DNA from 2 places in the Paenibacillus sp. FSL H8-0175 genome. Region 1 is predicted to be linked to the other one. Evidence: a T-box and tRNA genes for the amino acid it is inferred to sense, from the RefSeq annotation. Region 1 holds a T-box; the other holds one or more tRNA genes.

Region 1 (4,074 bases):
CAACTTGCACCTTCCGGTGGAGATTTTGCAGACATAGCTGCAGAATCGGAAGAAGCTTGAAATGTTATATGATTATCCACACCAAATGATCCTCCTTCTAAACGAACTTCTAACGTTCTAGCCGAAGCACTAAATAGACTTCGCTGTTAACTTTATCATATCAAACCCGAGGAGACTTTGACAGTCATGGCACAGTATGTTCATGAATTTGACAATTACGTGACAATATTTATTTCCAGCCCGTTAATAACCTAAGCTGTATTTGGGTAATTATTAATAATGTACTTCCGAACAACAAAGGAGAACTGACCAATGGACACCGCTACACATTTAGTTATGGGCATAGGGTTAGCCGGACTTTCATTCGTAGATCCTGTCGTTGCTTCTGACCCTAAACTGGCCGGAGCCGTTATGCTGGCTACGATTTTAGGCTCACAAGCTCCTGATGCCGATACCGCATTAAGACTGAAGGACAATGCAATATATATTCGTAATCACCGGGGAATCACACACTCCTTGCCTTTTCTAATTTTGTGGCCCGCTCTGATTGCCCTAGTCTTAGGGCCTCTGTTTGGATTTACTGATTTGGCAGCTTTAAGCCATGTTGCACTCTGGGGTTTCATAGGCGTAGGCGTGCACGTCTTCTCTGATCTGTTTAACACCTATGGAACCCAGGCCGCCCGTCCATTCACTGAGAAATGGATTGCCTGGAATATCATCCACATTTTCGATCCATTTATTTTTGGCAGCCATATCGCAGCTATTCTACTCTGGATCACTGGGATTGTGCCGCCCAAACCTTTATTTATTACGCTTTATGCCTGTACCATTCTTTATTATATTTGGAGAACGATTGTTCATGCCCGCCTTACACGAAACATCAAGCTTAAAGATATACACCATAATGCTGGCGAACGTTATATTGTAATCCCTACAATTTCACTTAAACGCTGGAACGTAGTTAAAGTGAAAAAAGACGGCAGCTATGACGTTGGGCAGCTACTGAACAACCGTCTGGAATGGTTCAAACATGCGGTCTGCTCAAATCATCCCGCTGTGGAAATATCCAAGTCGCATCCAGATATTCAGTCCTTTCTATATTTCACCTCTTATGCGGTTGCCGAAGTAGAGGAGCTTCCTTCAGGATATATGGTGCGCTGGGGAGACGTTCGTTATTTACACCGCAAACAATACCCTTTTGTGGCTGTATTAATTATGGATAACCAATATAAACCTTTAAATACTTATGTAGGCTGGCTTAGCAGTGATAAGCTCGACAAACGATTTTCCATCGACCCTGGTTCTTTACGATGAAACTGTAGACTTACTGAGAGATCTATTCTATAATCACAAAAAATCCCGGAGTATTTTATAATACTCCGGGATTCATTTTAGCAGACACGGAAAGGAAGGCTCTTAATGGGTAAAGGACTCTCACTTTGGTTCGCTTGTTCTTCTATTCTTATTCTCACTGCCGCTTCAATCGCGATCAGCTATAGCTTCTGGCTGGCACTTCTGCTTGGTTTTCTTTGCGTAATGAATATTGGCTGGGGATTTATCCTCAAAGCCAGAATTAGACGCAAACAGGAAAGCTTAAGCTCTGACTAAGATTAACGAGCTGGCAGAAAGCCCATCCGCTCTTTTACGCCATTCAACGTCTCAGCTGCAACAATACGTGCACGTTCAGCACCTTCAGCAAGAATATCAGTGATCGCACCTGAACTGCGAATTTCATGATATCTTTGTTGCAAAGGCTCAAGTGTGGATACAACCACTTCCCCAAGATCCTTCTTAAAGCCACCATACATTTGTCCTTCATAACGATCGGCAATTTGCTGGAGGGACATCCCAGAACATTCCGAGTAAATACTCATCAAGTTACTAATCTCTGGCTTGTTAGCCGGATCAAAGATCACTTCACGTCCAGAATCAGTCGTTGCGCGGCTGATTTTTTTACGGATCACATCCGGCGAATCCAACAGGGCAATATAGCTGCCTGCATTCGGGCTGCTCTTGCTCATTTTTTTAGTGCCATCATCCAGAGACATAATGCGTGCGCCCACTTCAGGGATATACGGTTCAGGAATCGTAAAGAATTCGCCAAAACGGTTATTGAATCGGCCCGCTAAATCACGGGTCAACTCCAAGTGCTGCTTCTGATCTTCACCTACTGGCACAAGATCCGCATTATAAACAAGAATATCTGCTGCCATTAAAGAAGGATATACGAATAGGCCCGCGCCAACTGAATCCTTACCTGATGATTTATCTTTGAACTGTGTCATACGCTCAAGCTCGCCCATTGCCGTTAGCGTAGTCATGATCCAGCCCAATTCCGCATGCTGAGGCACATGAGACTGCATATATACATTCGAACGCACAGGATCAATTCCTGCCGCGATAAAGAGTGCAGCTACAGCTTCAGACTGCTCACGCAGTGCCGCAGGATCTTGAGCAACGGTGATCGCATGCATATCGACAACCATAAAGAAACATTGATGATCGTCTTGCAGCTTCACAAAATTTTTCAGCGCTCCGATATAGTTACCCAAAGTTAGAGAACCGCTCGGTTGTATGCCTGACATTACTTTTTTCAACATAATATAGACCTCCGTTAGATGTAATTTCCGATTTCCGAGAACGCAAAAAAAGCCTCATCCGCAAGGGACGTGAGACCGTGGTGCCACCCTTATTCGCTGCTTAACCTTTGTATAGTCAAAGGGAAACAGCCTTAGTCTTCCGTTAACGGGGAAGATCCGGCCGGTCTACTAGGGCATCTTGCTCCCGTTCAAGCGCGGCGCTCAGGGGTCCATTCATCAGGAGTGTCCTACCGGTTCGCATCAACCACCGGCTTTCTGAAGGTGCATTTCCTGTCTACTTGTCCCCGTCATCACATTCTCATCATAATTTAATGCCTTCATCATAGAACCATAAAGAGAAGTTGTCAAATCACTTAACCACTTCCGCATAAATCTGTTATGATAAGGTTATCCATGTTCTATTCGATTACAGTTACGATAAAGGAGCATATCTCATGAAACAGGTGACCAAAGGGCAGTGGGGCGGTTATGATACTTATATTTTGCACAGCCGCGAACTGGAAGTCACGCTTTTGCCGCGACTAGGAAACAACGTGATTTCATTGTTTGATGTAAAAGAACAACGGGAAATTCTGCGGCGGCCTGATGAAAGCGATCAAGCTTTCTTTATGCAAAAACCTTACCATTTTGGCATCCCGCTCTTAATTCCACCCGGAAGAATTCGTAAAGGAAAATTTCAATTCGAGGGTACAAGTTATCAATTTGACCAGAATACCGCTGGTGACAATCATATCCATGGTCTACACCGGACTCAATCCTGGTGTGTCAGCGATATTGAAGAAGACGAGGACGGTTGTGCAGTCACTACTGAATTCCTTACTGAAGATGATCCGCACTGGATGGAGCAATTTCCCATTCCACTCAAATTCGAAATGACATTCAGGCTTCAGGATGCCCGGCTCAGCCAGACTTTAAAGGTTACAAATCTCGGCGATCACCGTATTCCCTTTGGGATCGGTTATCACACCTGGTTTATGATCGATGGAGAACCTGAACGCTGGAATCTCAAGCTGCCCGTAAACAGCATTTATGAACTAAACGATGAATTGCTCCCTAGCGGCAATCTAATTCCACTTGGTGATCTAGATTCACTAAACTCTGGAATCAACCTCCAGGGAACTAATTTTGATACTGCTCTACGTATTGGTGACAAGCAGCCCGTAGAAGCCTTGCTATTACGCGATGATGGTTATGGTCTTCGTTATACAGCTGACGAGAATCATTTCCGTCACTGGGTCCTGTATACCAAAGGACCGGCCGATCAATTTCTGTGCATCGAACCTTACACCTGGCTCCCGGATGCTCCTAACGTTTCAGATGACCCTTCCTTCACGGGCTTGCTGAAGGTAGAACCAGGTCAAAGTCTTGAGCTGTCCACTATGCTGGAAATGATCTATCCCGAGAATTAAAGCAGATATACATTATATCGGTCTTCCCTTGCGTTTACGTAAGAGAAGGCCGATTTTTTGTGCGA
Region 2 (4,074 bases), 170 kb from region 1:
CAAGAGTCCACATCGACGGGGAGGTTTGGCACCTCGATGTCGGCTCATCGCATCCTGGGGCTGAAGTAGGTCCCAAGGGTTGGGCTGTTCGCCCATTAAAGCGGTACGCGAGCTGGGTTCAGAACGTCGTGAGACAGTTCGGTCCCTATCTGTCGTGGGCGCAGGAAATTTGAGAGGAGCTGTCCTTAGTACGAGAGGACCGGGATGGACGTACCGCTGGTGCACCAGTTGTTCCGCCAGGAGCATGGCTGGGTAGCTACGTACGGACGGGATAAGCGCTGAAAGCATCTAAGCGTGAAGCCCCCCTCAAGATGAGATTTCCCAATTAGTAAGACCCCTTGAAGACGACGAGGTAGATAGGTTGGAGGTGGAAGTGCAGCAATGCATGGAGCTGACCAATACTAATCGGTCGAGGGCTTATCCTATACTTAGAATGCAAATTCGTTTCGGATTCAGTTTTCAGGCATCAAGCCTGGTATGAATATTCCCTGATAGCTCAGTTGGTAGAGCACTCGACTGTTAATCGAGTTGTCACAGGTTCGAGTCCTGTTCGGGGAGCCATATGGAGAGGTGTCCGAGTTTGGCCGAAGGAGCACGATTGGAAATCGTGTAGGCGCCACAAGCGTCTCGAGGGTTCGAATCCCTCTCTCTCCGCCACAAATTTTTAATTAGTATGGCCCGTTGGTCAAGGGGTTAAGACACCTCCCTTTCACGGAGGTAACATGGGTTCGAATCCCATACGGGTCACCAAATTTTCACTTGATTTATCCTAGTGGACTTTGGTACAATAACAATTGTTGTTTATGGAGGCTTAGCTCAGCTGGGAGAGCATCTGCCTTACAAGCAGAGGGTCGGGGGTTCGATCCCCTCAGCCTCCACCATAACATTTTCTTACTGACGCGGGGTGGAGCAGCCCGGTAGCTCGTCGGGCTCATAACCCGAAGGCCGCAGGTTCAAATCCTGCCCCCGCAACCAATTAACTTAAGCAATTATATCTTTTGGAACCGTGGTGTAGTTGGCCTAACATGCCTGCCTGTCACGCAGGAGATCGCGGGTTCGAATCCCGTCGGTTCCGCCATTTTCATCATGGCTCGGTAGCTCAGTCGGTAGAGCAGAGGACTGAAAATCCTCGTGTCGGCGGTTCGATTCCGTCCCGAGCCACCATTTATCATCACAAAAGAATGAGTGCCATGCCGGTGTAGCTCAATTGGTAGAGCAACTGACTTGTAATCAGTAGGTTGGGGGTTCAAGTCCTCTCGCCGGCACCATCCTTGGAGGATTAGCGAAGTGGCCAAACGCATCAGACTGTAAATCTGCTCACGTGAGTGTTCGGTGGTTCGAATCCATCATCCTCCACCAGTTTTTAGGGGCATAGTTTAAAGGTAGAACAACGGTCTCCAAAACCGTTGGTGTGGGTTCAATTCCTGCTGCCCCTGCCAAGTTCTTTCTAAAGTTTAATATGGCGGCCGTGGCGAAGGGGTTAACGCACCGGATTGTGGTTCCGGCATTCGTGGGTTCGAGACCCATCGGCCGCCCCATTTACTTTAAAATGAATAATGGCAACAATATCAACTTAATATGGCGACTGTGGCGAAGGGGTTAACGCACCGGATTGTGGTTCCGGCATTCGTGGGTTCGAGACCCATCAGTCGCCCCATTTTATTTTAAAATGTTATTGGGGATTAGCCAAGCGGTAAGGCAACGGACTTTGACTCCGTCACTCATAGGTTCGAATCCTATATCCCCAGCCATTTTATGCGGACGTGGCTCAGCGGTAGAGCATCGCCTTGCCAAGGCGAGGGTCGCGGGTTCGATTCCCGTCGTCCGCTCCAAGTTTTCATGGCGCCATAGCCAAGTGGTAAGGCAAAGCTCTGCAAAAGCTTTATCCCCAGTTCAAATCTGGGTGGCGCCTCCATTTAGTTCATATGTGCCGGCGTGGCGGAATGGCAGACGCGCTCGACTCAAAATCGAGTGGGAAACCGTGGAGGTTCGAGTCCTCTCGCCGGTATCTTAAAAAGGTTTGTAAGAATGCTTTTATAAGCAATCTTACAAACCTTTTTTCTTTATGTCCTTGGGTTTACAGCAGTAAGCCGTTGAATAGAGAGTTTCTCTATTTCAACGGCTTTTTTTAATCTGATTAGTGATTAACCTGATTGATTATTAATGCGGAATGCTCGCGGGGTAAGACCTATTTCTCGTTTGAACATATTGCAGAATTGGGCATCGTTCACAAAACCTGCAGCAGCAGATACTTCAGAGATTTGCATCTGAGTATGACGTAATAGAGATTTTGCATAATCCAGGCGTTTTAACAGCAAATACCGCAGGGGTGAAGACCCGAAACGTTCTTTAAATAGATGGCGAAAACGATCGTAACTATATCCGGACATTTCTGATAGTGTTTCGACGGACAATTTATGGCGATAATGCTCATTCATATAATTAAGGACATATTGTACTCGATCTTCTGTTGGGGATTGATATCCAGAGGCACTAAGAAGCCTCATAAGATGGACGGTAATCTCGCTCATTTGTAGGTTTAGAAGCTCAGAGAATCCGTCTTGCTTGCGTGTAAACTCTGCTTTCATTCGCAGCAGGATTTGAAGAACGGTCTGATCTTTATCATCTTCATATACGCCGAGCAGATTACTCATATTAGGGTGTTCCGAGTGGAAGCCTACAAATAATACATTTGCATCCTCACGGTGGTGCTCGTCATGTTTATGATTGGGTGGCACAAGCGCGAAAGAAGAGGAGCGAAAATGGTAACTTCGTGGGCCAACATTGGTTGTCCCTACCCCCTGTAAATAATAGACTAGTTCGTAGCATTCATGCTGGTGTGGAGGGATATAAGTATTTAGCTCATGTGTGGCACTTACAATATATAGAACACGATCCATGATGATCCTCCAATACTTATGTTTTAGCCGAATCGTACAAAACTATGACCGAAATCATATAATTATTTTTAATAATATTTGTTATGATCGTATCAATAAATCCGAAAGTTCGCAACCTGACTGGCCATCTCGTTCGGAAATAAAGCGGATTATTAATAATAATGGTATTTTTATTGCTATTTTTGAGCCTAAACGTTAAGTTTATTACTTTTAATGATACTTTATTTGGAAAAAAGAGAATTTCCATTTGAACCGTGAATTATACAATGGGTGAAGATGGGATTCTGCGGATTACTAACCAACTAAAATTAGGGGTGGAATAGAGTAATGAATAAAAAAGTTCTTTCTTTGTTGTTATTAATGGTGATGGTTCTGGTCACAGCATGTGGGAATAACACGTCCAATAATGGTTCTTCAACGAATACTGGATCCAAAGCGGACGAAGGCGGAGAAACAGGTGCAGGGGATAAACTCAAGGTTGTATTGCTGATTCCGGGGACACTTGGGGATAAATCATTTTTTGATTCCGCTAATAACGGCTTGCAAAAGGTTAAGGATGAACTTGGTGCAGTAACAAAGGTTGTTGAAATGGGCGTTGATAAAACGAAATGGGAGCCTACATTTAACGATATCGCTTCCGAGGATTGGGATGTAATTATTTCTGGCGGTTCTGAAATTACAGAGATGTTTAATGCAACGGCAGAATTGTATCCAGACAAAAAATTCATTAATTATGATACCGACATCGATGAAGCACCAGATAACATGTACAACATGTCTTATGCGACAAATGAAGTATCTTTCTTGGCAGGTGCAGTAGCAGCATTAGCTACACAATCGGATATGCCGAATGCTACCCCTGAGAATGTGATTGGGTTTGTGGGCGGTATGGATATTCCGGGGATTAATGCTTTCTTGGTCGGTTACATTCAAGGTGCTCAGTACGTTGATCCTGATGTAAAAGTGGCTGTGTCGTACGCTGGTGATTTTGTTAACCCGGCAAAAGGTAAGGAGCTGTCTCTAATTCAATATAACTCCGGTGTGGATGTTATTTTTAACGTGGCTGGGGGTACAGGTCTTGGGATCTTTGACGCAGCTAAAGAGAAGAAAAAATATGCAATCGGTGTAGACTCCGATCAGGCAATGTTGATTAACGATACAGATAGTGAAAAAG

What was found. A T-box is a leader RNA that pairs with one kind of tRNA and senses whether it is charged. The one in region 1 lies ahead of trpS (tryptophan--tRNA ligase), so its partner is inferred to be a tRNA-Trp.
Region 2: it encodes a tRNA-Trp, which carries the amino acid that the T-box ahead of trpS (tryptophan--tRNA ligase) is inferred to sense. The anticodon was not compared.

The regions. Positions count from the first base shown of each region.
Region 1 covers NZ_CP150299.1:6,045,594-6,049,667, forward strand. Annotated here, with positions in the region: gene cyoE (heme o synthase) at 1-80, opposite strand, end outside; gene MHH46_RS26820 (metal-dependent hydrolase) at 313-1,314, shown strand; gene MHH46_RS26825 (hypothetical protein) at 1,420-1,608, shown strand; gene trpS (tryptophan--tRNA ligase) at 1,611-2,597, opposite strand; T-box leader at 2,661-2,900, opposite strand; gene MHH46_RS26835 (aldose 1-epimerase) at 3,035-4,009, shown strand.
Region 2 covers NZ_CP150299.1:6,212,345-6,216,418, reverse strand. Annotated here, with positions in the region: rRNA gene MHH46_RS27545 (23S ribosomal RNA) at 1-425, shown strand, start outside; tRNA gene MHH46_RS27540 (tRNA-Asn) at 486-561, shown strand; tRNA gene MHH46_RS27535 (tRNA-Ser) at 565-657, shown strand; tRNA gene MHH46_RS27530 (tRNA-Glu) at 676-750, shown strand; tRNA gene MHH46_RS27525 (tRNA-Val) at 806-881, shown strand; tRNA gene MHH46_RS27520 (tRNA-Met) at 899-975, shown strand; tRNA gene MHH46_RS27515 (tRNA-Asp) at 1,001-1,078, shown strand; tRNA gene MHH46_RS27510 (tRNA-Phe) at 1,089-1,164, shown strand; tRNA gene MHH46_RS27505 (tRNA-Thr) at 1,193-1,268, shown strand; tRNA gene MHH46_RS27500 (tRNA-Tyr) at 1,274-1,359, shown strand; tRNA gene MHH46_RS27495 (tRNA-Trp) at 1,366-1,439, shown strand; tRNA gene MHH46_RS27490 (tRNA-His) at 1,463-1,538, shown strand; tRNA gene MHH46_RS27485 (tRNA-His) at 1,582-1,657, shown strand; tRNA gene MHH46_RS27480 (tRNA-Gln) at 1,677-1,751, shown strand; tRNA gene MHH46_RS27475 (tRNA-Gly) at 1,758-1,832, shown strand; tRNA gene MHH46_RS27470 (tRNA-Cys) at 1,842-1,915, shown strand; tRNA gene MHH46_RS27465 (tRNA-Leu) at 1,930-2,008, shown strand; gene MHH46_RS27460 (AraC family transcriptional regulator) at 2,145-2,900, opposite strand; gene MHH46_RS27455 (BMP family ABC transporter substrate-binding protein) at 3,228-4,074, shown strand, end outside.